DNA from 2 places in the Streptomyces sp. NPDC001750 genome. Region 2 is predicted to be linked to the other one. Evidence: predicted binding sites of a transcription regulator. Region 2 holds the regulator's gene; the other holds the start of a gene.
The links. Region 2 encodes HrcA, which represses chaperone genes, less so after heat shock. Its sites were predicted from a motif close to TTNGCACTCNGNNNNNCNGAGTGCNAA; they were not measured.

Region 1 (14,483 bases), on a different contig from region 2:
GAGGTGTGCGCGTCGCCCCTGCCCCCGGCGCGCGCCGTTCCTGGTGAGGGGGAGGCGTGGCGTCGGTCGTTCGGTCGAAGTTCCGTCCCGTGAAAGCATGTTCACCGATCGATTCAGGTCGATGGGTAGGCAATTCGCGTCAACCAGGCTCCGTGCAGGGCCGGTTGTGAAAGCGATGGCTTGCTGGTGTAGACCCCCGATGGGCGACCGGGAAGGTTCGCGGCTCGTCCGGAGGGCTTCATGAGAACGGAACTGGGTGTGCGGCGGCTTTACTTGGGAATGACGGCGGCTGTGGTCGCGATGGGGATGACTGCGGTGCTCGCGGGGTGCGGAGGGGGCGGCGGACCGGGCGAGGTCACGCTCCGGCTGGTCGCGGCGGACTACGGCACCGGCCCGGCCGACAGCTCCAAGAAGTACTGGGACGACCTGGTCAAGGGCTTCGAGGCGTCCCACCGCGGCATCAAGGTCGACGTCAGCGTCCACTCGTGGAAGGACATCCACCGCGAGGTCGCCACCATGGTGAAGAACGGACAGGCTCCCGACATCGCCCAGATCGGCGCCTACGCCGACTATGCGAAGGCCGACAAGCTCTACCGGGCCGACCAGCTGTTGTCCATACGTACCCAGGCCAATTTCCTGCCCCGTCTGGCCGACGCGGGCAGCGTGGACCGTACCCAGTACGGGCTGCCGTTCGTCGCCAGCACCCGACTGCTCTTCTACAACAAGAAGCTGTTCGCCGACGCGGGCCTGTCCGCCCCGCGGACCTGGGACGACATCCGCGACGACGCGGCGGTGCTGGAGCAGCGCGGTGTGAAGTACCCCTTCGCGCTGCCGCTCGGCCTGGAGGAGGCACAGGCCGAAGCCATGATGTGGCTGCTCGGCGGGGGCGGCGGCTTCATCGACGACTCCGGTTCGTACGACTTCGACTCGGCCGAGAACATCAGGACGTTCGACTGGCTGCGGACGAACCTGGTCGGCAAGGGGCTGGTGGGCCCGGTCGCCCCCGGCGATCTCGACCGGGGCAAGGCGTTCGCCGCGTTCACGCGCGGCGAGGTCGGCATGTTGAACGGCCACCCGACGCTGATGCGGGAGGCGCGGAAGAACGGGATCTCCGTCGGCATGGTGCCGATGCCCGGCGCCGACGGGCCCGGCACGAGCCCGGTGGGGGTCGCCGACTGGATCATGGGCTTCAAGCAGCGCGGCCACCGGGTGCAGCTGGGCAAGTTCTTCGAGTACCTCTTCACCGACAAGAACGTCATCGAGTTCGCCGACAAGTACGACCTGCTGCCGGTCACCGGCAGCGCCTCCGCCGCGATGGAGTCCGACGCCGAGCACGAGCCGCTGCGGCAGTTCCTGACCGCGTTGCCGAACGCGGAGTTCTACCCGTACGGCAGGACGTCCTGGGCCAGGACCAACGAGTCGATCAAGGAGAACATCGGCAAGGCGGTCGCACCGGACGGGAACGCCGCGGCCGTCCTGGGGAGGATCGGACGGGACGCGGCGACCGCGGAGGCCGCACGGTAGCGGGGGCGCCCGGTGGCGGAGGGCCGCGCGGTCGCGGGGTGGCGGTCCTCCGGCCGGGCGATAGGTTGGCTGATATGACCACCTCCGAGCACGGCCCCGACGACACGGCCCGCCCGGCCGAGCCGGTCGGTTCCGCCGAACCGGTCGGCCCGGTCGAACCGTCCGCCCCTTCCGCCCCGCCGGCGCAGCCCGCCCCGCCTGCCTCGTCCGATCCCGCGGAACTGCCGGGACCGTCCGACGAAACCGATGGGCGGGAGACGTCCGAGGCACCGAACGCATCCGGCCTCTCCGACCGCGACCGTGCCGTACTGGCCCTGGAGCGCCGCTCGTGGGCCGGCCCCGGGGCCAAGGAGCGGGCGATCCGCGAGCAACTCGGCATCTCGCCCACGCGTTACTACCAAGTGCTGAACGCGCTCCTCGACGACCGCCGGGCGCTGGAGGAGGACCCGGTGACGGTGAACCGCCTGCGCCGCGTCCGGGACGCCCGCCGCGATCGCCGCTGACGCGGCTGCCTGTCTGGTTGCCCACGCCGCCGCTGACGCGGCAGCCCACCACCCCGCCGTCGGCGTAAGCCGCTGACGCGTCCGTCCGGCCGCGCACGCCGCTCATGCGGCCGTCGCGTAGCCGCTCATGCGCCCGTCGTGTACGCCTCCGGGGCGGCAGCCCGACCACTCCGCGCCGCCGCGAATCCCGCCACCGCGGACGCCCCGCCGCGATCGCCCCCGCCCCTCCGACCGCCGCCTATAGGCTCGCCCCATGGGCAGCAACCCGCACGCACCCGCGCCGAGCGCGACCCCGTCCGAGTTCCCGACCCCCACCACCCCGGCAGGCCGGGAGGCGCTCGCCGCGATCCTCGCGCGCCCGGACCGTGCCGTCATCGCACTCGACTTCGACGGGACGCTCGCCGACATCGTCCCGGACCCGGACCAGGCCCGCGCCCATCCCGGCGCCGTGGACGCCCTCGCCGCGCTCGCCCCGAAAGTGGCCTCCGTCGCCGTGATCACGGGCCGCCCGGCCGGCGTCGCCGTCCGGCACGGCGGCTTCGCCGGGGTGGCGGGCCTCGACCACCTCGTCGTCCTCGGCCACTACGGCGCCGAGCGCTGGGACGCCGTCACCGGCACCGTCCAGGCCCCCGCCCCGCACCCCGGCGTGGCAGCGGCCCGCGCCGAACTGCCCGGCGTGCTCGACCGGCACGGCGCCTGGCACGGCACCTGGGTCGAGGAGAAGGGCCGGGCGCTCGCCGTCCACACCCGCCGCGCCGCCGATCCCCAAGGCGCCTTCGAGGCCCTGCGCGAACCCCTTGGCGAACTCGCCACCCGCCACGGGCTGATCGTCGAACCCGGCCGCCTGGTGCTGGAGCTGCGCCCACCCGGCATGGACAAGGGTGTCGCGCTCGCGCGGTACCTCCGCGAGACGGGCGCCGAGTCCGTCCTGTACGCGGGCGACGACCTCGGCGACCTCGCCGCGTACGCCGCTGTCGAGAAGCTCCGCACCGAAAGCACCGAAAGTGCCGAGGGCGCCGACAGCATCCCGGGCCTGCTGGTCTGCAGCGGCAGCGCCGAGGTCACCGAGCTGGCCGAACGGGCCGATCTGCTGCTGGACGGCCCGGCCGCCGTCGTACGCTACCTGGCGGCCCTGGCCGCACGCCTCTGAGCCGTCAGCGGTTCGGTGCGGCGGAAGCCATGGTTGCCGCCCCTCCGTCCCGGCCAGGAGGGGGATGACGGGTGTCCGGGCAGACCGCCGACCCACGGGCCGACTCAGAGGCGACCCAGAGGCAGAGGCGGCAGCGGGGAGGGTGACGCAGTGGCGGTTTCATGGGCGGCGCGGAGGCTGCTCGACAGGTACGCCGTTGATCCGACGACGGTGACCTGGCAGTGGGAGTCGATGGCCGTGGACGTAGTGCTGCGGTACGGGTCCCGCTCCGACGCGGAGGCGCTGCTTCCGGTGTTCCTGGACGATCCCGGAGCACGTGAGCAACTGATTCCGGTCTTCGCCCGGCACGGAGACGCCGGCGTGGCCGAAAGGCTGCTGGAGGCGAGTGTCCGGGCGGGCAGGTTGCGCGACGGCGTACCGGCCGGCGTGCTGCACGCTGTCGGCTGCCTGGGGTGCGAGTCGGCCGAGCGGATGCTGTGGGAGCACGTCGAGGGCGGCTACGACGAGTCGGTGTCCGCCTGTCTGGGGTTGGCGCACCTGCCGTGCCGGGATCTGCGCGCCGAGATAGCGGAGGCTCTGGAACGGCACGTCGGTTCTCACCTGTTCCCCGAGTTCCTGCCGGTCCTCGCGACGAAGACGGGTGATCCGACATGGCTGAAGAGGCTCGTCGAATGGGGCGAGGGGGCCGCGTCCACGGATTGCAACGGTGGGCTGATCCTGGGCATCGCCCTGCACGGTGACGCCGGGCGCGCAGCGTTCACCCGGCTGCTGTGGAACCCGCGCTGGGAGGCCTACGGAGGCGGCACGGGATCGGACCGCTGGGCGTACGTGGGTGCGCGCGCGCTGAGCCTGGGAACAGCGGAGCTGTACAAGGATCTGGTCGCGCGACTGACGTCCGGTACGGGTGCCGACGATCCGTGGCACTGTATCCGGACCTTTGCCTCGCTTCTGAGGCACCGGGTGGAGCGCAGATGGCTCGGTCTGCGCATGGTGGCCGATCGGGACGAGAGCAGCGAAGCGCTGTGCAGCCTGCTGTTCGACTGGTCGACGCCTCACGAGGACGACTCGTTGATCGGCCTCGCCGGTCGTGTGCTCGACCGCGACGACCCGCTCATCACCACGCTGTACCACTTGGAGGAGTTGTTGCGGAGTGAGGTGGGACACGAGCTGGAACTGCGCACGATCGCGTCTCGTTGACGGGAGCGTCAACGCCGGATCCGCAGGTTTCGCCCACACCGGATCCGTGGGTTCCGGCCGCCCCGGGCCGTCCCTGCCGGCCCGATCGGCCCGGCCGTCCGCGGCCGTTCCGTCGACCGTGCCAGGCCCCGGCCGGTCGCCCGGGGCCGCCCGCTTCGCTCCCCGCCGGGAGCGTCAGTCGCGCAGTGCGGCCAGCTGGTCCAGGAACCACTGCTGCGGCGGCAGTGCGACCGCCGCCGCGGCCAGCCGCCGCGTGCGCTCGGCGCGTTCGCCGTCCGCCATCGTCAGCGCCTCGTGGAGGGCGCGCGCCGTGGCGGACACGTCGTACGGGTTCACCACGACCGCGTCGTCGCCCAGTTCCTCGTACGCCCCCGCCTCCCGCGACAGCACCAGCGCGCAGCCGTGGTCGGAGACGACCGGGACCTCCTTGGCGACCAGGTTCATCCCGTCGCGGATCGGGTTGACGAGGGCCACGTCGGCCAGCCGGTACGCGGCGAGCGAGCGCGCGAAGTCGTCCTTGACGTGCAGTACGACCGGCGTCCAGCCCGGCGTTCCGTACGCCTCGTTGATCGCGTCGGCGACCTGCCGGACCTCTGCGGTGTAGTCGCGGTAGACGGCCAGGTCCTGCCGCGACGGGTAGGCGAAGGCGACATGGACGACGCGCTCGCGCCATTCGGGCCGTTCGTCGAGGAGCGTGCGGTAGGCGAGCAGGCCGCGCACGATGTTCTTGGACAGCTCCGTCCGGTCCACCCGCACGATCGTCCTCCGTCCGGGGCCGATCTGCTCGCGCAGCGCGGCCATCCGCTCGTCCACGTCAGCCTCGTGCGCGCGCCGGCGCAGGAAGTCGGCGTCCGCGCCGAGTCCGTGCACCCCGATCCCGGTCCGTCCCGTGCCGCCCAGGAACTCCGTGCAGCAGGCGGTGAACGCGTCGGCCCAGCGCCGGGTGAGGAAGCACGCACGGTCGGCGCCCAGGATGCCGCGCAGGAGTTGTTCCGCGATGTCGTCGGGGAGCAGCCGGAAGTAGTCGACGGGCGCCCACGGGGTGTGCGAGAAGTGGCCGATCCGCAGGTCGGGGCGGAGTTCGCGGAGCATGCCGGGCACCAGCGCCAGGTGGTAGTCCTGCACCAGGACCGCCGCGCCCCGGCCCGCCTCCTCGGCGAGAGCCTCGGCGAAGGCCCGGTTGTACGTCTCGAACGACGCCCACTGCCGCCGGAACTCCGGGTCGAAGACCGGCTCCAGCGGGGTCTGGTACAGCATGTGGTGGAGGAACCAGAGCACCGAGTTCGCGATGCCGTTGTACGCGTCCGTGTGGACGGCCGGGTCGATGTCGAGCATCCGCACGTCCGGCTCGCCGACCCCGCGCCGGACCGCCGCGCGGTCCCCGTCGCCGAGCGCGGCGCACACCCAGAGCTTGTCCTCGACGGCGCTCAGCCCGGAAACGAGCCCGCCCCCGCCACGCTTCGCGTCGAGCGTTCCGTCCGTCCTCAGGGTGTACGACACCGGGCCGCGGTTCGACGCGACGAGAACACCGGCTTCGGCGGACTGGGCTTCGTGCTCGGGGACCATGTTGCGGAATCTAGCCCGATCAGGAACCACTCAAACGTGCGAAGCCGGACGACGTTCGGCGGCACCCGGGTGGCGTGCGCACGGCTCTCGTGGTTCCCGACGGTTTCCCGTGCCCCCACGGGCGCCCCGTGAACGGTCCCATGGTTTCCGCGGTTCCGCGGTGGTGTCGTACGGTGCGCGCTCGCGTCACGCCGCACGGCGCGAGACGTACTCCTCGATCTCGCGCATCGGGGGCCGCTCCTCGGTGTCCACCGCATGGGTGCGCGGGACGAAGCCGTGCTCGCCGCGCTCGAACTGGGTCAGCGCCGGGCGCACCAAGTGACCCCTGGACAAGCGCAGTTGGGCGGTCCGGTAGATCGTCGCCGCCATCCGGCCGAGCGCCTGGCCGTCCTGGTGGCGGTGTCTGCGCACACCCACGTCGACCTGGGCCAGCGCGTCCAGGCCCACCGTGTGCAGTGCATCGACGAGGAGGCCCAGCTCCACCCCGTACCCGACGGGGAAGGGCAGCTGTTCGAGCAGGGAGCGGCGCGCCGCGTACTCGCCGCCCAGCGGCTGGACGAAGCCGGCCAGCCGCGGCCAGTGCAGATTGAGCAGCGGCCGGGCCACCAGCTCCGTGACCCGTCCCCCCTGGGCCGCGGCCCCTCCGGGGGCGGGTTCGGCGGGGCCGGCCGGGCCGACGGGTCCGTTGCCGAATGGCCGGTCGTACATCGCCTTGACGAGGCAGACCTCCGGGTCGGTCAGCAGCGGGCCGACGATGCCGGAGACGAAGTCCGCCGAGAAGTCCCTCAGATCGGCGTCGACGAAGCAGACGATGTCACCGTGCGTCACCAGGAGCGAGCGCCACAGCACCTCGCCCTTGCCGGGCACGGCGGGTATCCGGGGGAGTATGTCGTCCCGGTGCACCACCCGGGCACCGGCTTCCCGGGCCACCTTCGCGGTGGCGTCCGTGGAACCGGAGTCGATCACCACGAGTTCGTCGACCAGCCGGATCTTCTCCATCAGCTCGCGCCGGATCGTCGTGACGATCCCGCCGACCGTCGCCTCCTCGTTCAGCGCCGGCAGGACGACACTCACGCTCCCGCGCCGCGGGTCCTTCGCCTTGGCGGCCAGGAGGCGGTCCAGCGGACGGTCGGCGGCCGACCAGGAACGCCTGGTCAGCCAGCGTTCGACCTCTTCCAGCACGGTCGATACTCCCTGTATGTGATCCATCTCGCGGTTCGGACGACTATCTCGACGGTCCGGTGCTTCGGTTACAGTCTTGAACAACGCGGACGACCGTCGCATGCCGGGGTCGGTCCGCCGACAAATGCCTGGAGCATCGCTCCAGTGCCACAGCGCTCATCCAGAGGGACTGAGGGAACGGCCCGTTGACGTCCCGGCAACCCTCCTGCCGACCGCGAGGTCACGGTGGGGAAGGTGCCAATTCCGGCTTGCGACGAAACGCGTCGCAAGGAAGATGAGGAGAAAGGGCCTCCCCCATCATGGCCGTGCAGACCGCTGCGACCGCTCCAGCGAACACCTCTTCCGCCGACGATTCCTCCGCCGGCACCGTGCCCGCCGACCTCGATCTCGGACCCGCCGCGGCGCTCTCCTGCCGCGAATGCGGCGAGCGTTTCGCACTCGGTCCGATCTTCGCCTGCGCGTCCTGTTTCGGGCCGCTCGAAGTGGCGTACGACCTGCCGAGTGGCTCCCCGGAGGAGCTGAGGAAGCGCATCGAGGCCGGACCGAACAGCATCTGGCGGTACGCGCCGCTGCTGCCGGTCCCCGCCGACGTCGCGGAGAAGCCCAACCTCAACCCCGGCTTCACCAAGCTGGTCAAGGCCGACAACCTCGCCCGCGAGCTGGGCGTCACCGGTGGCCTGTACGTCAAGGACGACTCCGGCAACCCGACGCACTCCTTCAAGGACCGCGTCGTCGCGATCGCCGTCGAGGCCGCCCGAGCCTTCGGTTTCACCACTCTCTCCTGCTCCTCCACCGGCAACCTCGCCGGTGCGGTGGGGGCCGCCGCCGCCCGCGCCGGCTTCCGCTCCTGCGTGTTCATCCCGCACGACCTGGAGCAGGGCAAGGTCGTCATGGCCGCGGTGTACGGCGGCGAGCTGGTCGGCATCGAGGGCAACTACGACGACGTCAACCGCTTCTGCTCGGAGCTCATCGGCGACCCGCTCGGGGAGGGCTGGGGCTTCGTCAACGTCAATCTGCGGCCGTACTACGGCGAGGGCTCCAAGACCCTGGCGTACGAGATCTGCGAGCAGCTCGGCTGGCGCCTGCCCGACCAGATCGTCATCCCGATCGCGTCCGGCTCGCAGCTCACGAAGATCGACAAGGGGCTCCAGGAGCTGATCGGGCTGGGGCTGGTCGAGGACAAGCCGTACAAGATCTTCGGCGCCCAGGCCGAGGGGTGCTCCCCGGTCTCCACCGCGTTCAAGGCCGGTCTCGACGTCGTACGGCCCCAGAAGCCGGACACCATCGCCAAGTCCCTAGCGATCGGCAACCCGGCCGACGGCCCGTACGTCCTGGACATCGCCCGGCGCACCGGCGGCGCGGTCGAGGACGTGGACGACGAGCGGATCGTCGACGCGATCAAGCTGCTGGCCCGCACCGAGGGCATCTTCGCGGAGACGGCGGGCGGGGTGACGGTCGGTGTGACGAAGAAGCTGATCGAGAACGGGGTGCTCGACCCGTCGCTGACCACCGTCGTCCTCAACACCGGTGACGGCCTCAAGACCCTGGACGCGGTGGCCGCCACCTCGCAGGCGACCGCGACGATCCGCCCGAGCCTGGACGCGTTCCGCGCCGCCGGCCTCGCCACCGCCTGATCCCCACCGCGACCGAAGAAAGGCACACCCATCATGAGCGTCAAGGTCCGCATCCCCACCATCCTCCGCACCTACACGGGCGGCCGGTCCGAGGTCCCGGCCGAGGGCGAGAACCTCTCCCAGGTCATCGAGTCCCTGGAGCGCAACCACCCCGGCATCGCCGCCCGCGTCCTGGACGACCAGGGCAAGCTGCGCCGCTTCGTGAACGTGTATGTGAACGACGACGACGTGCGCTTCGAGGACGGCCTGGAGACGGCGACCCCGGACGGCGCCGGCATCTCGATCATCCCCGCCGTGGCGGGCGGCTGCTGACGGTCCGAAGGCTCCCCGCACCGCGGCCGGTCACCGGTCGGTCGCCGTCGTCGGTCATTGGCCGGTCTCCGACCGGGACGACTTCACGAGTTATCCGAATTGCCCTCTCCGAGAGAAAACGGAGGGGGCAATTCTGCATGGTTGAGCGGGGTAGAGTGGGGGAAGTCCCCCCAGCTTCGCGTGCCGCCCGCCAATGAGAATGCGCCCGGTCACGATAAGAAGTGGCCAAAGTGTGTGATCTTCCTGCGTCATAAGTCACCTTTGCCCGGCCCGACTTGCCCCGGGATCTTGTGAATTCTTCAGATCCGGGCGATCGATGCTGCCCGGAATTCTCGTCCGATTGACCTGTTGCAGAGGGCAGTTGGGCAGATACATTCAGCCGCGGTCGACGCGTTCCGGCGCACACACCCTCTCCTGTCGGAGGGTGAGTTCTGACCCGGGTCCGCGAAGTGCGGTCCTGCGCAAGGGCCAGTAATAGGGGAGTTAGGCATGGCTCAGGGCACCGTCAAGTGGTTCAACGCGGAGAAGGGGTACGGCTTCATCGCGGTCGACGGTGGTGCGGATGTTTTCGTCCACTACAGCGCGATCCAGATGGACGGCTACCGCACCCTCGAAGAGGGTCAGCGAGTTGAGTTCGAGATCTCGCAGGGCCAGAAGGGGCCGCAGGCGGACATGGTCAAGCTCGCCGTCGGCTGAGTTCGGCGCGGTCGGCCACCAACGACACCACTCACGTACGCAGGGCCCGTACCCGGGGAGCACCCAGGGGCGGGCCCCGCGTGCGTTCCCGGAACCTTCCGGGGGTCCGGCCGCCCAGGAACGTTCCTGGCTGTTCGGCGCGGCGGGAGACCGGCCGGGACCACGCGCCCGTACGGGTTCCGGGGTGTCCGCCCTCCGCCTGGATCCGGCGTTCGGGGTTGTCCACATCCCGAGGGGGACGCTTGCACTCCCGGGGGTCGAGTGCTAATCATTGGCGTTAGCACTCTCCGGGTGAGAGTGACAGAACTTGGGCCGGGCCGGTGAGGTCCGCAGCGCCGGTGGGGCAAGGAACCACCGGTACGCAGGCCGTCCGTCGCGGGCGCCACTCGGTCCGGAGAAAATCCACCCCTGTCCGGGAGGACCACTTCACATGGCCAAGATCATCGCGTTCGACGAGGAGGCCCGGCGCGGTCTCGAGCGCGGCATGAACCAGCTCGCTGACGCCGTCAAGGTCACCCTTGGCCCCAAGGGTCGCAACGTCGTCCTTGAGAAGAAGTGGGGCGCCCCCACGATCACCAACGATGGTGTGTCCATCGCCAAGGAGATCGAGCTGGAGGACCCGTACGAGAAGATCGGTGCGGAGCTGGTCAAGGAGGTCGCCAAGAAGACGGACGACGTCGCCGGCGACGGTACGACCACCGCCACCGTTCTCGCCCAGGCTCTCGTCCGCGAGGGTCTGCGCAACGTCGCCGCGGGTGCCAACCCGATGGCCCTCAAGCGGGGTATCGAGAAGGCCGTCGAGGCCGTCTCCGCCGCTCTCCTGGAGCAGGCCAAGGACGTGGAGACCAAGGAGCAGATCGCTTCGACGGCCTCCATCTCCGCCGCCGACACCCAGATCGGTGAGCTCATCGCCGAGGCCATGGACAAGGTCGGCAAGGAAGGCGTCATCACCGTCGAGGAGTCCCAGACCTTCGGTCTGGAGCTGGAGCTCACCGAGGGTATGCGCTTCGACAAGGGCTACATCTCGGCGTACTTCGCCACCGACATGGAGCGTATGGAGGCGTCCCTCGACGACCCGTACATCCTCATCGTCAACTCCAAGGTCAGCAACGTGAAGGACCTCCTTCCGCTGCTGGAGAAGGTCATGCAGTCCGGCAAGCCGCTGCTGATCATCGCCGAGGACGTCGAGGGCGAGGCCCTGTCGACCCTGGTCGTCAACAAGATCCGCGGCACCTTCAAGTCCGTCGCCGTCAAGGCCCCGGGCTTCGGCGACCGCCGCAAGGCCATGCTCGGCGACATCGCCATCCTCACCGGTGGTCAGGTCATCTCCGAGGAGGTCGGCCTCAAGCTGGAGAACGCCGGTCTCGACCTGCTCGGCCGCGCCCGCAAGGTCGTCATCACCAAGGACGAGACGACGATCGTCGACGGCGCCGGTGACAGCGACCAGGTCCAGGGCCGCGTCAACCAGATCCGTGCCGAGATCGAGAACTCCGACTCGGACTACGACCGCGAGAAGCTCCAGGAGCGCCTGGCGAAGCTGGCCGGCGGCGTGGCCGTCATCAAGGCCGGTGCCGCGACCGAGGTCGAGCTGAAGGAGCGCAAGCACCGCATCGAGGACGCGGTGCGCAACGCCAAGGCCGCCGTCGAGGAGGGCATCGTCGCCGGTGGTGGCGTGGCTCTGCTCCAGGCCTCGGCCGTCTTCGAGAAGCTGGAGCTCTCGGGTGACGAGGCGACCGGCGCCAACGCTGTCAAGCTGGCCCTGGAGGCCCCGCTGAAGCAGATCGCCGTCAACGGTGGTCTCGAGGGCGGCGTCGTCGTGGAGAAGGTGCGCAACCTGGCCGTCGGCCACGGTCTGAACGCCGCGAGCGGCGAGTACGTCGACATGATCGCCGAGGGCATCATCGACCCGGCGAAGGTCACGCGCTCCGCCCTGCAGAACGCCGCGTCCATCGCCGCGCTGTTCCTCACCACCGAGGCCGTCATCGCCGACAAGCCGGAGAAGGCCGCCGCGGCCGCTCCGGGCGGCATGCCGGGCGGTGACATGGACTTCTGATCCCACGGGATCGGCAAGTCCGGCACAGCTTCGCTGTAGCGCAGGCCCCCGGGACCTCCTGGTCCCGGGGGCCTGCGCCGTATCCGTGCCGTGAAGACCGCGAACGTCGCTACGACGTCGCCACGACGTTCGCGGTCTTCGCGGGTCCGCGGCGTTCGCGACGCTACGGGAGCCGGTCGAGGAGCCAGGTGCAGAGCTCCTCGGTCACGAGGGTGTGGCCCTCGTTCCGGGAGGCCAGTCGGAATTCGTCGAGCCCGCTGTCCTCGGACGGGAGCGCGGAGATGTCCGCGTACAGATCCTCGTCGGTGTCCAGGTCGCGGATGTCGACCGCGCTGACGGACGGCACGAAGCAGTGCGAGCGGATACGGACGTCGGTCTTGAAGCCCAGGATCGGATTGAGGGCGTTGAAACCGTCGGCGAGGATGCCGAAGCCCTCCAGCGAACCACCGGGGGCGCCGTCGATGGACGGGAGGCCGGACGTGCGTACCTCGTTGGACTTCAGGGTCACCACCCTGGGCTTCGCGACGAGTTCGCCGTCGCCCGGTGCCTGGGTGTAGAGCTCGGTGCCGACGACCGACAGTCCCTTGCCCTCCAGGGCCAGTTCCCCGGCCCGGACATCGGTGCCGCTTCCGTCGGCCGTGCCGTTGGCGACCCCGATCAGCCGCGGCCTGCGCGGCCATTCGCCGACGTTCCTCATCTCGGCGAGGAACGCGGTGCGTTCGTCGCTCTGCGCCGGTACGCCGTTCCATTCCTCGATGTGCCGCCACAGCAACTGGCGGGCGGCCGGGCTGTTGATCTGGTCGGAGAACCGGCTGTCGAGCACCTTGATGTAGTGCGCGAACGCCTGGAGCGCGACCGGGATCCAGGCACCGCGGTGCGGGCTGTCGTACGAGAAGTACAACGCGGTCCGATGGTCCACGCGCTCGTGCTCCAGCTTGGCCAGCGCGTGCCGGGTGACCAGGCCGCCCATGCCGAACCCGCCGACGGCCAGTGGTGTGTCGCCCCGCCGCTCGGCGATCGCACGCATGATCGCGGCCTGCGCGGTCCGGGAATTGTCCAGAACCGACGCACTGCGTTCGTGGTACCCGAGGAGGATCACGTCGTGTCCCCGGCGGCGCAGTTCGCTGATGAGCGCGTAGTCGCCGAACTCCAGGCCCTCCCAGGAGAAGTCCAGACTGCTCGGCCCGGTGTTGAATCCGTCGGCCAGGATCACGGGCCGTACGAGATCCCGGTTCCCCTCGCCGAAATACACCCAGGCGGTGCCGCCCGGCAGGTCCCACACGGTACTGGGCGGCAGCGGAAGGGCGCCGTGCGGCTCGGCCTCCAGACGGAGGCCGGGAGTCAGGGCGATAGGAGGCTTGCTCCGCAGCGCCGAGGCGATCTGCTCGCGGGTCGGTTCGGACACAGGTCGTTCCCCTTTGGGCCGGTTCATCACAACAGGCGTCATGGTGAACACGAGGAGTAGCGGCCGGGTGGAAGAAGTGGATCAAACCACTCCCAGGTGGGAGCCGGATTCGGACATGTGGGGGCTGGTGAGGGTCGTGAGGCGTGCCGAGCGCTGTGGTCACACCGTCCGGCACCGCTGCTCCGACCGGCACGGCCGCTCCGGCCGGCTCCGGGGGCGGTCGCGCCGCAAGCGAGTTCCGCCCCAGCCGCAGCGGGGCGTTCCGCTACGGCCGCAGCCTGGACGGCCGTTCGGAGCGCGGGATCAGCCCGGCCCGGACCTCGCTCATCCGGTCGCGGACGTGGAACGGGGGAACGGCTCCGAGCGGTCCGGCGGGGGGCGCCTTGTCGGCAGTGCCGCGGCAGGGGCCGCAGCGGCCCCCGATCAGGGCCTCCGCGGGGCCGGGGGCGCGGCACTCGCCGCATTCGAGGGTGCGCAGCAGCGGGCGCGGTGCCGCCGCTCCGGTCGAGGCCGCGATGCGCGCGCGATCGGGCGGCATCTTGTCGACCAGCCGCGTACGGACGAGGCCCGGGGCGTGGTGGACGGGGTTGGGGAGACCGTCGGTGAGGGCGTGCAGGAGTTCCGCCTCCGTGGCGCCGCGCTCGAACCATTCGGTGATCAGCGGTTCCAGTGCCGTGCAGTCCTTCTCCGCCAGGGTGAGCGAGGGGGCGTTGTGGCCGAGGGCGGCGAGCAGCACGAACGCCCGGGAACGGGTGGGCCGTCGGCGCTGCTCCGGGGGAACGTCGCCCCGGGTGAACGCCGCCCACCAGTCGTCGTCCCGCGCGGTACGGGAGAAGAACGTGCGAGTCACCCACAGCAATGTCCGGTCGCCGCCGACGCATTCACTGCCGCGTCGCAGATGCCCGGCGTCCTGGAGCCTGTTGAGGGCGGTCCGCAGGGCGCACTGTCCGTAGGGGAGGACCTTGGCGAGCGTCTTCACGGAGATGTCGGCGCCCTCGGGCAGCTGGTCGAGGTAGGCGGCGATGGACGCCTCGCGGGCCGGAAGGTGCGCGAAGTCGTGGCCCGTGCGGGGGAGTTGCGAGGGGGTGGAGCGCTTGCCGTAGCCCGGGTTGGCCATCGGGTGTGTGGTCTGCGGTCCGGGGTCCGGCGGGAGGTCCGCCGGACCCCGGACGGGGCTCAGTCGCGGCTCGGGGCGATGACCGATGTGCCGTCGTGCACGGTGATCGCCAGCGCGGGACAGATGTCGGCCGCGTCCAGGACC
Region 2 (14,483 bases):
CGGCACTCGCCCCCGACATCGGCTACTTCTTCGCGGGCGCCGGCATCCACATCCTGGAGGGCTACGGCCTCACCGAGACCAGCGCCGCCTCCTTCGTCAACCCGGGCGAGGCGTACCGCACCGGCACCGTCGGCAAGCCGCTTCCCGGCACCGAGGTGCGGATCGCCGACGACGGCGAGATCCTGCTGCGCGGCCCCGGCGTGATGCAGGGCTACCACGGGCAGCCGGAGAAGACCGCCGAGGTGCTGGAGGCGGACGGCTGGTTCCACACCGGGGACATCGGCGAACTGTCCGTGGACGGCTACCTCCGGATCACCGATCGCAAGAAGGACCTGATCAAGACGTCCGGCGGCAAGTACATCGCCCCGGCGGAGATAGAGGGGCGGTTCAAGGCGGTCTGCCCGTTCGTCTCGAACATCCTGGTGCACGGCGCGAACCGCAACTACTGCACCGCCCTCATCGCGCTCGACGAGCCGACCATCCTCGGCTGGGCCGCCGAGAACGGCCTGGGCGGGAAGCCGTACGCCGAGGTGGTGGCCTCCGCGCAGGCCGTCGAGCTCATCGAGGGCTATGTGCAGCGGCTCAACGAGGGGCTGCAACGCTGGCAGACCGTCAAGACGTTCCGGCTGCTGCCCCGCGATCTGGACATCGAGCACGGCGAACTGACGCCGAGTCTGAAGCTGAAGCGGCCCGTCGTCGAGCGCGAGTACAAGGACCTCATCGAGGACATGTACGTGGGGGCCCGCGAGGTGTAACCGCGCAATCTCGCCAGGGCGCGGCGGCATCCGCGGGGCGCCCGGCGCAACGGCCCCCACCGCACCCCGTGAGGCCCGGTATCCGGGCCCGCGCGGTGCGGTGACAGGGGCTTTCGGACCGGCCGCGCCATGCGGCCGGTCCGTATTCTTCTGCGCTCACTTCGGCAACTCGCCGCTTATGGACCTGGTCCATCTGTCAGTCTGTCGGTGTCGTCAGAGGCTTCCAGCGAGAACAGACAGCAACGAGAACAGCCAGAGCGAGAACAGGTCAGGAGCTGCGCCGTGGGGTCCATTCCCTTGCAGCGGGACATCGTTCAGCGTCCCGGTATCACCGTCGGCCGTGCGGATGAGCGGCCGGTGGCCCGTACATCTCTGCCCGGAAATCTCCTTGCCCCTTCCGCCGGCCGCCGGTTCGTGCGGGCCGCGCTCACCGAGTGGACCGGGAGCGGACTGCCCGCGGCGGTGGGTGTCAGCGAGCGGCTGGCCGACGACGCCTCGGTCGTCGCCAGCGAACTGGTCACCAACGCGGTGGTGCACGCCGGGACCAACGTCGAGCTGCTGTGCCGGCTGGAGGAGGCCACCGAGGACGAGGCCGCGGCCCTGGTGCTGGAGGTCTCCGACCACCACCCCGCCCGCGCCGTGCGCGGCGAACGCCCGGAGGACGGCGGCCCGGCGGACGACTCGGCCGCCACCGGCTTCGCCGCGCCCAGCGATCCCGCCGAGTACGGCCGCGGCCTCCAACTCGTCGGCACCCTCGCCGAGCGCTGGGGCATCACGTACCGCACGGGTCTCAAGACCGTCTGGGCCCGGCTCCCCGTCGACGACTGGAACCCCTTCCCCGAACCGTCCGCCGAGACCGGGTTCCAGCACGGGCTGCGCGCCGCCGAACTGCTCGCCCCCACGGCCCGGCGCGCCCTGCGCGACGACGCGGACTGGGCCGGCCGGGGCGCGCTCTCGTTCCTCGCCGAAGCCTCGGACCTGCTCGCCGGTCAGCTCGACGAGGACATCGTCGCGGCGCTCGCCGGACAGTTACTGGTGCCCAGGCTCGCCGACTGGTGCGCGATATGGCTGGAGCCGGAGAACGGTGGCCCGGTGGCCGTGCCCCGGCTCGCCAGCGTCTGGCACCGGGACGAGACCGAGACCGTGCCGCTGCGCACGGTGCTCGAACAGGACCCCATCCGGTTGCCCGAGCGGGTCGGCACCGGTCCCGTCTGCCTGCCCTGGCCCTGGGGCGAGGAGGAAGGGGCGGGAGGGGAGGAGCCGGAGGCGCACGCGCGGGCAGCCCTCGCCTACCGCATCACATCGGGCGGCCGCACGCTCGGCGCCGTGCTCCTCGGCCGGGAGGGCGCGGGGCGCGTCCCCGACGAAGTGACCGCCCTGATCGAGGACTTCGTCCGCCGGGTCGGCCTCGCCGTCGGCGCCGCCCGCGCCTACACCAGGCAGGCCACGATCAGCCGCATCCTGCAGCGGGCGCTGCTGCCCGGCAAGGTCGCCGACATCCCCGGGGTGACCAGCGCGCTGGTGTACGAACCCAGCGACGACGGGGTCGTCGGCGGCGACTTCTACGACATCTTCCCGTGCCCCGGCGACCGCTGGTGCTTCGTCCTCGGCGACGTCCAGGGCAGCGGCCCCGAGGCCGCCGTCGTCACCGGCCTGGCCCGGCCGTGGCTGCGGCTGCTGGCCCGCGAGGGCTTCGGCGTCGGCGAGGTGCTGGACCGGCTGAACCGGCTGCTCCTCGACGACGCGATGGAGGCGGCCGAGGCGGCCGCCCTCATGGTGGCCGCGGCGGGCGGCCAGCAGACCGCGGACACCGGGCAGTCCCGCTTCCTCTCCCTGCTGTACGGGGAGCTGGTCCCGCTGCCGGACGGCGGCGTGCGCTGCACCCTGGCCAGCGCCGGCCATCCGCTGCCGTTGCTGCTGCGGCCGGACGGCGAGGTGCGCCCGGCCGCCGAGCCGCAGATGCTGCTCGGCCTCTTCGACGACGTCGCGTACGAGAGCCAGAGCTTCGACCTGGCGCCGGGCGACAGCCTGCTGTGCGTCACGGACGGGGTGACCGAGCGGCGGTCCGGAACGCTGATGTTCGACGACGGGGACGGTCTGGCCCGGGCGCTGGCCGACTGCACGGGCCTGTCGGCGGACGGCATCGCGGACCGGATCAAACGGGCCGTGCACGAGTTCGCCGAGCGCCCGCCGGACGACGACCTGGCGCTGCTGGTGCTCCAGGCGGGGTGAGCGCGGGCGCCCGCCGTCACGGGCGTGCGTCAAGGGCATGCCTCCGGGCCTGCGTCATGGGCATGGCCGGGCGATGCCGCCCGACGGGGGACAATGGGCGGTATGCCTTCCGTACTGCCCGATGGTGAACCCGTGCCCGACGACGGGGCGCTGCCCCGCCATGCCCTGGAAGGCGCCGCCGACCGTCCGCTCGGCTTCTACCTGCACGTGCCCTACTGCGCGACCCGCTGCGGCTACTGCGACTTCAACACCTATACCGCGACCGAGCTGCGCGGCTCCGGCGGCGCCCTGGCCTCCCGGGACAACTACGCCGCCCATCTGATCGGCGAGGTCCGCCGGGCCCGCGAGGTCCTCGGCGACGACCCGCGCAGGGTCCGTACGGTCTTCGTCGGCGGCGGGACGCCGACCCTGCTGGCCGCCGCCGACCTGGTCCGGATGCTGGGTGCGATCCGCGACGAGTTCGGTCTCGCGGACGACGCCGAGATCACCACCGAGGCGAACCCGGAATCCGTCGGTCCGGCGTATCTCGCCGAACTGCGGGAGGGCGGCTTCAACCGGATCTCGTTCGGCATGCAGAGCGCCCGGCAGCACGTGCTGAAGGTCCTGGACCGCACGCACACCCCCGGACGGCCACAGGCGTGTGTCGCCGAGGCGCACGCGGCGGGCTTCGACCACGTCAACCTCGACCTGATCTACGGCACGCCCGGCGAGTCCGACGACGACTGGCGGGCCTCCCTGGACGCGGCGATCGGGGCCGGTCCGGACCATGTGTCCGCGTACGCGCTGATCGTCGAGGAGGGCACCGGGCTGGCCCGGCGCATCCGGCGCGGCGAGATCTCGATGACCGACGACGACGCCCACGCGGACCGGTACCTGATCGCGGACGAGGCGATGACCGCGGCGGGCTTCTCCTGGTACGAGGTGTCGAACTGGGCCCGCACGCCCGAGGCCCGCTGTCTGCACAACGAGCTGTACTGGCGCGGGGCCGACTGGTGGGGCGCCGGACCGGGGGCGCACAGCCACGTCGGAGGCGTGCGCTGGTGGAACGTGAAGCACCCCGGGGCGTACGCGCAGGCGCTGGCCGAGGGGCGCTCGCCCGGCGCCGGGCGGGAGATCCTCTCCGCCGAGGACCGGCGGGTCGAGCGGATCCTGCTGGAACTGCGCCTCGCGGACGGCTGCCCGCTGTCCCTGCTGAAGCCGGAGGGTCTGGCCGCGGCCGACCGTGCGGTCGAGGACGGACTGTTGCAGCGGGAGCCGTACGGACGGGGGAGGGCGGTGCTCACCCTGCGCGGACGCCTGCTGGCCGACGCGGTGGTGCGGGACCTGGTGGACTGAGGGGCCCCGCTCGTCAGCTGCCGGAGGGACCGGATCCGGGGATCGTCACGCATTCATTCGGGCGCCGTCACAAAATCGATCAGGTGTTCAACCGAACCCAGGAGTGTCGGCTCCAGGTCCCGGTACGAGCGCACCGAGGACAGGATGCGCTGCCAGGCGGCGCCGGTGTTCTCCTCCCAGCCCAGCGCCCGGCACACGCCCGTCTTCCAGTCCTGGCCGCGCGGTACCACCGGCCAGTCGGCGATGCCCACGGACGACGGCTTCACGGCCTCCCACACGTCGATGTAGGGATGGCCGACCACCAGCACGTTCGCGTCCGACACCTGCTCCGCGATCCGGGACTCCTTGGAGCCCGGGACCAGGTGGTCCACCAGGACGCCGAGCCGGGCGTCCGGGCCGGGGGAGAACTCGCGCACGACGGCCGGAAGGTCGTCGACGCCCTCCAGGTACTCGACGACCACGCCCTCGATCCGCAGGTCGTCGCCCCAGACCCGTTCGACCAGTTCCGCGTCGTGCCGGCCCTCCACATAGATCCGCCCCGCCCGCGCGACCCGGGCGCGCGCTCCCGGAACCGCGATCGAGCCCGAGGCCGTACGCGCGGGGCGCGCCGGTGAAGCCGCCGACGGCCGCACCAGCGTGACCACCTTGCCCTCCAGCAGGAAGCCGCGCGGTTCCATCGGGAACACCCGGTGCTTGCCGAAACGGTCCTCCAGGGTCACCGTCGGCCCCTGGGCCGTCTTCTCGCAGCGGATCACCGCACCGCAGAACCCGGTGGAGACCTCCTCCACGACCAGATCGGCTTCGGCGGGGACCTCGGGAACGGGGGCGGACCTCTTCCACGGCGGGGTCAGGTCCGGCTGGTAGCTGCGCATCGGACGACGATAGGACGGGAACGGCCCACGACACGCCGAGGGGGCCCGCCTCGCGCGCCGCGAGCCCGCCCTCCCGCCGCCTTCAGGGGCCCGTGCGTCCCCCGTGCAGCGCCGCCAGCCGGTCGCGCTGGCCCCTGACGAACGCGGCGTCCACCACCGCCCCGTGCCCCGGGACGTACACCGCGTCCTCGCCCCCCAGTGCCAGCAGCCGGTCCAGCGCGGCCGGCCAGCGGGCCAAGGCCGCGTCCGGGCCCGCCTGAGGTTCACCGGACTCCTCGACCAGATCGCCGCAGAACACCACGGCGGGGGAGCCCGGCACGACCGCCACCAGATCGTGGCCGCTGTGCGCGGGGCCCAGATTCGCCAGCAATACGCGCCGGCCGCCGCCCAGATCGACCGTCCGCTCGTCGCGCACCTCGTGATCCGGCGCCACCAGCGCGGCGACGGCCCTGGCCGCCTCGTGCTCGGGCACCCCGTGGCGTACCGCGTCGGAGCGCAGATCCGCCGCCCCGCTTCCGCTCCTCAGCAGGTCCGCCGTGCCGGCCGCCCCGTACACCCGGACGTCCCCGGAGCCCGGGGCGTCCCCGGCCGCCCGGACGCCCGGGAACGCCGCGGTGCCCAGAACGTGATCGAAATGGGGGTGGGTGAGTGCGATATGCGTCACCTCACGGCCGAGCAGGGCCCGCGCCCCGTCCCGGATCCCGGCCCCCTCGCGGAGCGTGGACCCGGTATCGACGAGCAGCACGCCCTCCGCCCCGGCCACCAGTGCGGTCGTCGCGTCCCAGCCGGGCAGGCGGCGCCGTCCCGTACCGTGACCGATCCGCTCCCAGCCGAACTCTTCCCAAGAGGTGTCCATACCGGGACGCTATCGGCAGCGGACCGGTACGGTCTCGCGATCACGTGGCCGGTCGCCCTTGCTAGGTCCCCAGTCGGCCGCCGTACACTGACCGGGGGATGGCTGGCACTCGCGCCGACAGAGTGCCAGGCGGATCCCTGGGGAAAGAAATCGGGTACGGCCCGGGAACCACCGCTGAACCAGATACCTGGAGGTGCGCGCGATGCTCAGCGAACGCAGACTCGAAGTGCTGCGCGCCATCGTTCAGGACTACGTGGGCACCGAGGAGCCGGTCGGTTCCAAGGCGCTCACCGAGCGGCACAAGCTGGGGGTCTCCCCGGCCACCGTCCGCAACGACATGGCGGTGCTGGAGGACGAGGGCTTCATCGCCCAGCCCCACACCAGTGCCGGGCGTATCCCGACGGACAAGGGTTACCGGCTCTTCGTCGACAGGCTCGCGGGCGTCAAGCCCCTCTCGTCGCCGGAGCGCCGTGCCATCCACAATTTCCTCGACGGCGCGGTCGACCTCGACGACGTCGTGAGCCGCACCGTCCGGCTGCTCGCGCAGCTGACCCGGCAGGTCGCCATCGTGCAGTACCCCTCGCTGACCCGGTCGACGGTGCGGCACGTGGAACTGCTGTCGCTGGCCCCCGCCCGGCTGATGCTCGTGCTGATCACGGACACCGGCCGGGTCGAACAGCGCATGATCGACTGCCCCGCCCCGATGGGTGAGACCTCGCTGGCCGATCTGCGGGCCCGTCTCAACAGCCGGGTCGTCGGGCGCCGATTCCCGGACGTCCCGCAGCTGGTGCAGGACCTGCCGGAATCCTTCGAGAGCGAGGACCGGGGGACCGTGTCCACCGTGCTCTCCACCCTGCTCGAAACCCTGGTCGAGGACACGGAGGAGCGCCTGATGATCGGCGGCACCTCCAACCTCACCCGCTTCGGACACGACTTCCCCGTGATGATCCGGCCGGTGCTGGAGGCATTGGAGGAGCAGGTCGTGCTGCTGAAGCTGCTCGGTGAGGCCAAGGACTCGGGCATGACCGTACGCATCGGGCACGAGAACGCCCACGAGGGACTGAACTCCACGTCCGTCGTCACAGTCGGCTACGGTTCGGGCGGCGAGGCAGTCGCCAAACTCGGCGTGGTCGGACCGACCCGCATGGACTACCCCGGAACGATGGGAGCGGTACGCGCAGTGGCACGTTACGTCGGACAGATCCTGGCGGAGTCGTAAGTGGCCACGGACTACTACGCCGTACTCGGCGTGCGCCGCGACGCCTCCCAGGACGAGATCAAGAAGGCATTCCGGAGGCTCGCCCGCGAGCTGCACCCGGACGTGAATCCCGATCCGAAGACCCAGGAGCGGTTCAAGGAGATCAACGCCGCCTACGAGGTGCTGTCGGACCCGCAGAAGAAGCAGGTCTACGACCTCGGCGGCGACCCGCTGTCCGCCTCCGGCGGCGGTGGCGGCGCGGGCGGCTTCGGACAGGGCGGCTTCGGCAACTTCTCCGACATCATGGACGCGTTCTTCGGTACGTCGTCGCAGCGCGGGCCCCGCTCGCGCACCCGGCGCGGCCAGGACGCGATGATCCGGCTGGAGATCGACCTCGCCGAGGCGGCGTTCGGCACCACCAAGGACATCCAGGTCGACACGGCCGTCGTGTGCACCACGTGCAGCGGCGAGGGCGCCGCTCCCGGCACCTCCGCCCAGACCTGTGACATGTGCCGCGGGCGCGGCGAGGTCTCCCAGGTCACCCGGTCCTTCCTGGGCCAGGTCATGACCTCGCGGCCCTGTCCGCAGTGCCAGGGCTTCGGCACGGTCGTGCCGACCCCGTGCCCGGAGTGCGCCGGGGACGGCCGCGTCCGGTCGCGCCGCACGCTCACCGTGAAGATCCCGGCGGGTGTCGACAACGGCACCCGCATCCAGCTCGCGGGCGAGGGCGAGGTCGGCCCCGGCGGCGGCCCGGCCGGCGACCTGTACGTGGAGATCCACGAACTGTCGCACCCGGTGTTCCAGCGCCGCGGCGACGATCTGCACTGCACCGTCACGATCCCCATGACGGCGGGCGCGCTCGGCACGAAGGTGCCGCTGGAGACGCTCGACGGCCTGGAGGAGGTCGACATCAGGCCCGGCACGCAGTCCGGCCAGTCGGTCCCGCTGCACGGACGCGGCATCACCCATCTGAGGGGCGGCGGACGCGGCGACCTGGTCGTGCACGTCGAGGTGATGACCCCGACGAAGCTCGACCCGGAGCAGGAACGACTGCTGCGCGAACTGGCGAAGATGCGGGGCGAGGAACGGCCCACCGGCCAGTTCCAGCCCGGTCAGCAGGGGCTGTTCTCCCGGCTGAAGGACGCCTTCAACGGCCGCTGACGGGCCCCGCCCGGGTCGTCGAGCGGCCCGGCGCGGGTTTCCGCGGACCTCGTGCGCCGTTCTCCGTCCGACGGGGAACGGCGCACGGTCGCGTCCCGCGCACGCCGGGGCGCGCCGGACGTGACACGATGCGGTCATGTCATCCGTGTTGACCGATCTCTGCCGGTATCCGATCGTGCAGGCCCCCATGGCGGGCGGTACGTCCCGTCCGGAGCTCGCCGCAGCCGTCTCGGAAGCGGGTGGGCTGGGCTTCCTCGCCGCCGGGTACAAGACGGCCGACGGCATGTACAACGAGATCAAGCGGCTGCGCACGCTCACCGGCCGGCCCTTCGGCGTCAATCTCTTCATGCCGCAGCCCGACCTCGCCGACCCGAGCGCCGTCGACGTGTACCGGCATCAGCTCGCGGGCGAGGGTGCCTGGTACGAGACCCCGCTCGGCGACCCGGACGCCGGCGGGGGCGACGACGGCTACGAGGCCAAGCTCGCCGTCCTCCTGGACGATCCCGTCCCGGCCGTCTCGTTCACCTTCGGCTGCCCGACCCGCGACACCCTCGACGCGCTCGCGAACGTCGGCACGTACACCGTCGTGACGGTGACCACGCCCGAGGAGGCCCAGGCGGCCCAGTGGGCGGGCGCCGACGCGGTCTGCGCGCAGGGCGTGGAGGCGGGCGGCCACCAGTCCACCCACCGCGACGACCCGCTGAACGACGGCACCGGCATCGGCCTGCTCTCCCTGGTCGCGCAGGTCCGCGAGACCGTGGAGCTGCCGATCGTCGCCGCGGGCGGACTGATGCGCGGCTCCCAGATCGCCGCGGTGCTCGCCGCGGGCGCCCAGGCGGCGCAGCTCGGCACGGCGTTCCTCGTCTGCCCCGAGTCCGGCGCGAACCCGCTGCACAAGCAGGCGCTGACCAATCCGCTGTTCGCGGGGACCGCCCTGACCCGGGCGTTCTCCGGCCGTCCCGCCCGTGGGCTGGTCAACCGCTTCATGCGAGAGCACGGTCCGTACGCCCCCGCCGCCTACCCCCAGATCCACTACCTGACCGTCGGACTGCGCAAGGCGGCGGCCACGTCCGGGGACGCCCAGGGCATGGCCCTGTGGGCGGGGCAGGGACACCGGATGGCACGCGAGGTGCCCGCCGGCCGGCTGCTCGGCCTCCTCGTCGAGGAACTGGACGCCGCGCGGGCGGCGCTGAACGCGGGGGGCACGCGATGACCGCACCCGTCTTCGTCGTCGACGAGGTCCCCGACGGGCCGGAGTTCGTGCTGGAAGGACCCGAAGGGCGGCACGCCGTCTCGGTGAAGCGGCTGCGTCCCGGCGAGGACGTCGTGCTGACGGACGGCGCGGGCCGCTGGACGGAGGGCGTCGTCAGGGCCGCCGAGGGCAAGGACCGGCTCGTGGTCATGGATCTGACGGGGATTCACGAGGAGCCGCCGCCCGCCCCCCGGATCACCGTCGTCCAGGCGCTGCCCAAGGGCGACCGGGGCGAGGTCGCCGTGGAGACGATGACGGAGACCGGCGTCGACGCGATCGTGCCCTGGCAGGCATCGCGCTGCATCACCCAGTGGAAGGGCGAACGCGGCCTCAAGTCCCTCGCGAAATGGCGCAACACCGCCCGCGAGGCGGGCAAGCAGTCGCGCCGGGTGCGATTCCCCGAGGTGGCGGACACGCTGACGACCAATCAGGTCGCCGCGCTCCTGGGCACGGCGGACTTCGCCGCCGTCCTGCACGAGGACCGTGACCACGACAGCGAACCGCTGGCCACCGTCCAACTCCCCAGCCAGGGCGAGATCGTGCTCGTCGTCGGTCCCGAAGGGGGCGTGTCCCCGGACGAACTGGCGGTCTTCGCCGAGGCCGGCGCCCGCACCTGCCGTCTCGGCGCGAGCGTGCTGCGCACCTCCACGGCCGGAACGGCGGCGACGGCCCTGCTGATGGGGCGCACCGGCCGCTGGTCGTGAGCGCCCTCCCGCGCGCCGGTGCCACCCCGAAGGGGCCGCGAGCCGTCTACCGTCTCGCGATCGAACGGTGGGAAGCTGCCCGTATGGGGACAACAAGGGCATGGTGTCGTAGCGGAATCCGTCGATTTCTGGCCGCGTCCGCGCTCACGGGCGCGGCGGTCGCGGGGCTCGTCGCCTGTGATCCGGCGGGCGGTCTGAACTCCGCTTCCATCGCCGTGACCACCGACCGGACCGGCACCAGCGCCCTGCAGCGCAACGGGGTCGACGTGCGCTGGCTGAGCTGTTCGGCCGGTGTCGACCGCCTGGACGGGGGCGGGACGGTGAACGGTTCGCCGGCCGCCTCCCTGCCCCGGACCGGGCACGTCGAGTGCACCGGCAGGACCGGGAGCGGACAGGACATCTCGCTCAGCGGCAAGGTGACCCAGGCCCTCGACGGGCGGTGCGTGCGGGGCGACCTGACCGCGCGGGCCGACGGCAGGGACGTGTTCCGGACGGACGTGCTCGGCGACTGCGACGCCAGACCCACGTTCGGTGCGGTGTACCCGCCCGGGAACAGCGGCCAGGGCGGCGCCCGGCCCGCGGTGACCGTGACGGTCACGGTGACCGGTGCACCCTGGGGCTGAAGCCTGTTGCGGAACGGGGCCGGCGCTGGTTCCCCGCGTGGTCCGACGCACCGAGGGCCTGCTCCGGTCCGGCTTCCTGTCGACCGACCGTGCATGACGATCCTGCGCACGAGGTGCTGCGCGATCCTGCGGGCCGTGCGGCAACAGGCGTCAGGCCCTGTCGTCGAACTGCCGCCCGCCGTGCGGCGCCTGTCGGGCACACTCGCGGTGCTGTCGGAGTCGTCCTCCTGGGGCCGGTACGAGGACGATCCACGCCTCGCGCTCAACGGAGTCTCCCCTGTTCGAGCGGAGCCGGGAACCCGGGGAAGCACCGGACGCCGCACGGCCCGGCCCCCGGCCGGACGACGGCGGTTCGACGACAGGGCCCGGTGACCGGGGCGGTGGGCCGCCGCGGGGCCCGACGCACTCCGGCCAACCCGGTACCGCCGGGCACGCCCGCGGCCTAGGGTGATCGGTGTGACGCAGTCTGCCTACCTCCGATACCCCCATGTCCAGGGCGATGTGATCGCCTTCACCGCCGAGGACGACGTCTGGCTGGCACCGCTGGACGGCGGCCGGGCCTGGCGCGTCAGCGCCGACAATCGGCCCGTCACCCACCCGCGGATATCCCCCGACGGGACACGGGTCGCCTGGACGTCCACCCGGGACGGAGCACCCGAGGTGCACGTCGCACCCGTCGACGGCGGCCCGTCCCGGCGGCTCACCCACTGGGGCGACGCCACCACCTCCGTACGCGGCTGGACGCCGGAGGGCGACGTACTGGCCATCAGCGCGTACGACCAGGCGTCGTTGAGACGCAGTTGGGCCAGGGCCGTCCCGGTCGACGGCGGGCCCGCGCGGACCCTGCCGTACGGGCCGGTCGGCTCCGTCGCGCACGGCCCCGGCGGACGGGTCCTGCTGCTCTCGGCCACCATGGGGCGCGAGGCCGCCGCGTGGAAGCGCTACCGGGGCGGCACCGCGGGCAAGTTGTGGATAGAACGCGAGGAGCGACCGGAATCCGCCGACGGGGCCGCGGAGTTCATACGCGTCCACGAGGACCTCGACGGCAACATCGAAGCCCCGATGTGGGTGGGCGGTGGGGTCTCCCCTGCTCGAGCGGAGTCGAGAGCTTGGAGTGGGGTCTCCCCTGCTCGAGCGGAGTCGGGAGCTTGGAGTGGGGTCTCCCCTGCTCGAGCGGAGTCGAGAGCTTGGGGACGTATCGCGTTCCTCTCCGACCACGAGGGCGTCGGCGCGGTCTACTCCTCCCTCCCCGACGGTTCCGACCTGCGCCGCCACACCGGCATCGAGGGCTTCTACGCCCGGCACGCGACCACCGACGGCACCCGCGTCTGCTACGCCTCCGCCGGTGAACTGTGGCTGCTCGACGACCTCGACGGGGCCGAGCCCCGCCGCCTCGACATCCGGCTCGGCGGCCAGCGCGCCGACCTCCAGCCGCACCCCCTGCACGCGGGCGGCCACCTGGAGAGCGCGTCCCCGGACCGCACCGGCCGCGGCAGCGCGGTCGCCACGCGCGGCGCCGTCCACTGGGTCACCCACCGCGACGGCCCGGTCCGCGCGCTCGCCGTCGAACCCGGCGTACGTGCCAGGCTGCCCCACACCTTCCAGGCCGACGGCGACCAGCACGTCGTCTGGGTCACCGACGCCGAGGGCGACGACGCCCTGGAGTGCGCCCCCGCCACCGGCATCGCGCCGGGCGCCGTGCCGCGCCGCCTCGCCGCGGGGCGCCTGGGCCGGGTGCTCGGCCTCGCCGCGGCGCCGGACGGCAGCAGGTTCGCCGTCGCCTCCCACGACGGGCGGGTGCTGCTCGTCGAGCGGGAGAGCGGCGAGGTCCACGAGGTGGACCGCAGCGAACACGGCGACGTCTCCGGTCTGGTCTTCTCGCCCGACTCCGCCTGGCTCGCCTGGTCGCACCCCGGGCCCGACCCGCTCCGCCAGCTCAAGCTGGCGCACCTCGCCGACCTGTCAGTGGCCGAGGCGACCCCGCTGCGCTTCCGGGACTTCGCCCCCGCTTTCACCACCGACGGCAAGCACCTCGCGTTCCTCTCCGAGCGGTCCTTCGACCCGATCTACGACACCCACGTCTTCGACCTGGCGTTCATCGGCGCCTGCCGCCCGCACCTGCTGACGCTCGCCGCCACCACGCCCTCCCCGTTCGGGCCGCAGCGCCACGGCCGCCCGACCGAGAAGGAGAAGGGCGGCGGGGACGGCGAGGACAACCCGACCGCGCTGCCCGTCACCCGCATCGACCTCGAAGGGCTCGCCGACCGGATCGTGCCGGTGCCCGTCGAGGCCGCCAGGTACTCCGCGCTGCGCGCCGCGAAGGACGGGCTGCTGTGGCTGTGCCACCCGGTGACCGGGGTGCTCGGCACCAGCGGCGCCACCCCCGACTCCCGCGAGCCCGAGACCGTCCTGGAGCGGTACGACCTGGAGAAGCTGCGCTGCGAGGAACTCGCCTCCGACGTCGGCGCCTTCGCGGTCAGCGGCGACGGCAGGCGCCTGGTCCTGCACACCCGGGGCAAGCTGCGCGTCGTACCCTCCGACAGCCGGGTCCCGGCCGGGGACGACGACCACGACGGCGACACGAGCGTCACCGTCGACCTCACCAGGATCCGCCGCACCCTCGACCCGGCCGCCGAATGGCGCCAGATGTACGACGAGGCCGGGCGCGTCATGCGGGACAACTTCTGGCGCCCCGACATGGGCGGCGTCGACTGGGACGCGGTCCTGGACCGCTACCGCCCGGTGCTGGACCGCGTCGCCACCCATGACGATCTGATCGACCTGCTGTGGGAGGTGCAGGGCGAACTCGGTACCTCGCACGCCTATGTGCGGCCCCCGGCCTGGTGGCGCGACGAGAACGCCCGCCAGGGACTGCTCGGCGCGGACATCTCCCGTACGGACGAGGGCGCCTGGCGCATCGACCGCATCCTGCCGTCCGAGACCTCCGACCCCGAAGCCCGCTCGCCGCTCGCGGCACCGGGGGTGGCGGCGCGCGTCGGGGACACGATCCTGGCCGTCGACGGACATCCCGTCGACCCGGTCGCCGGACCCGGGCCGCTGCTCACCGGCTCGGCCGGAAAGCCGGTCGAACTGACCGTCTCGCCCGTGGACGGCGGCGACCCGCGCCATGTCGTCGTCGTTCCCGTCGCCGACGAGGAGGCGCTGCGCTACCACGCCTGGGTCGCCGACCGCCGGGCGTATGTCCACGAGCGGTCCGGCGGACGCCTGGGCTACCTCCACGTCCCCGACATGGTCGGCTCCGGCTGGGCGCAGCTCCACCGCGACCTGCGCGTCGAGGTGGCCCGCGAGGGCCTGGTCGTGGACGTCCGGGAGAACCGCGGCGGCCACACCTCGCAGCTGGTCGTGGAGAAGCTCGGCCGGCGCATCGTCGGCTGGGACGTGCCGCGCGGCATGCGGCCCACCAGCTACCCGCAGGACGCGCCGCGCGGCCCGGTGGTCGCCGTCGCCGACGAGTTCTCCGGATCGGACGGCGAC

Region 1: the regulator HrcA is predicted to act here: its motif matches at 10,006-10,032, upstream of groL (chaperonin GroEL).

The regions. Positions count from the first base shown of each region.
Region 1 covers NZ_JBIAUE010000019.1:14,575-29,057, reverse strand. The annotation lists gene ACFYY6_RS26045 (extracellular solute-binding protein) at 280-1,524, shown strand; gene ACFYY6_RS26040 (DUF3263 domain-containing protein) at 1,746-2,027, shown strand; gene otsB (trehalose-phosphatase) at 2,281-3,177, shown strand; gene ACFYY6_RS26030 (hypothetical protein) at 3,328-4,374, shown strand; gene ACFYY6_RS26025 (trehalose-6-phosphate synthase) at 4,549-5,940, opposite strand; gene ACFYY6_RS26020 (glucosyl-3-phosphoglycerate synthase) at 6,127-7,122, opposite strand; SAM riboswitch class I at 7,276-7,403, shown strand; gene thrC (threonine synthase) at 7,422-8,756, shown strand; gene ACFYY6_RS26010 (MoaD/ThiS family protein) at 8,790-9,068, shown strand; gene ACFYY6_RS26005 (cold-shock protein) at 9,558-9,764, shown strand; gene groL (chaperonin GroEL) at 10,195-11,817, shown strand; gene ACFYY6_RS25995 (hypothetical protein) at 11,981-13,222, opposite strand; gene ACFYY6_RS25990 (hypothetical protein) at 13,488-14,339, opposite strand; gene ACFYY6_RS25985 (ferredoxin) at 14,399-14,483, opposite strand, start outside.
Region 2 covers NZ_JBIAUE010000012.1:197,640-212,122, forward strand. The annotation lists gene ACFYY6_RS20310 (AMP-dependent synthetase/ligase) at 1-755, shown strand, start outside; gene ACFYY6_RS20315 (SpoIIE family protein phosphatase) at 1,053-2,987, shown strand; gene hemW (radical SAM family heme chaperone HemW) at 3,081-4,322, shown strand; gene ACFYY6_RS20325 (DUF3097 domain-containing protein) at 4,376-5,194, opposite strand; gene ACFYY6_RS20330 (MBL fold metallo-hydrolase) at 5,277-6,050, opposite strand; gene hrcA (heat-inducible transcriptional repressor HrcA) at 6,253-7,269, shown strand; gene dnaJ (molecular chaperone DnaJ) at 7,270-8,409, shown strand; gene ACFYY6_RS20345 (nitronate monooxygenase) at 8,546-9,622, shown strand; gene ACFYY6_RS20350 (16S rRNA (uracil(1498)-N(3))-methyltransferase) at 9,619-10,365, shown strand; gene ACFYY6_RS20355 (hypothetical protein) at 10,449-10,988, shown strand; gene ACFYY6_RS20360 (hypothetical protein) at 11,082-11,360, shown strand; gene ACFYY6_RS20365 (S41 family peptidase) at 11,445-14,483, shown strand, end outside.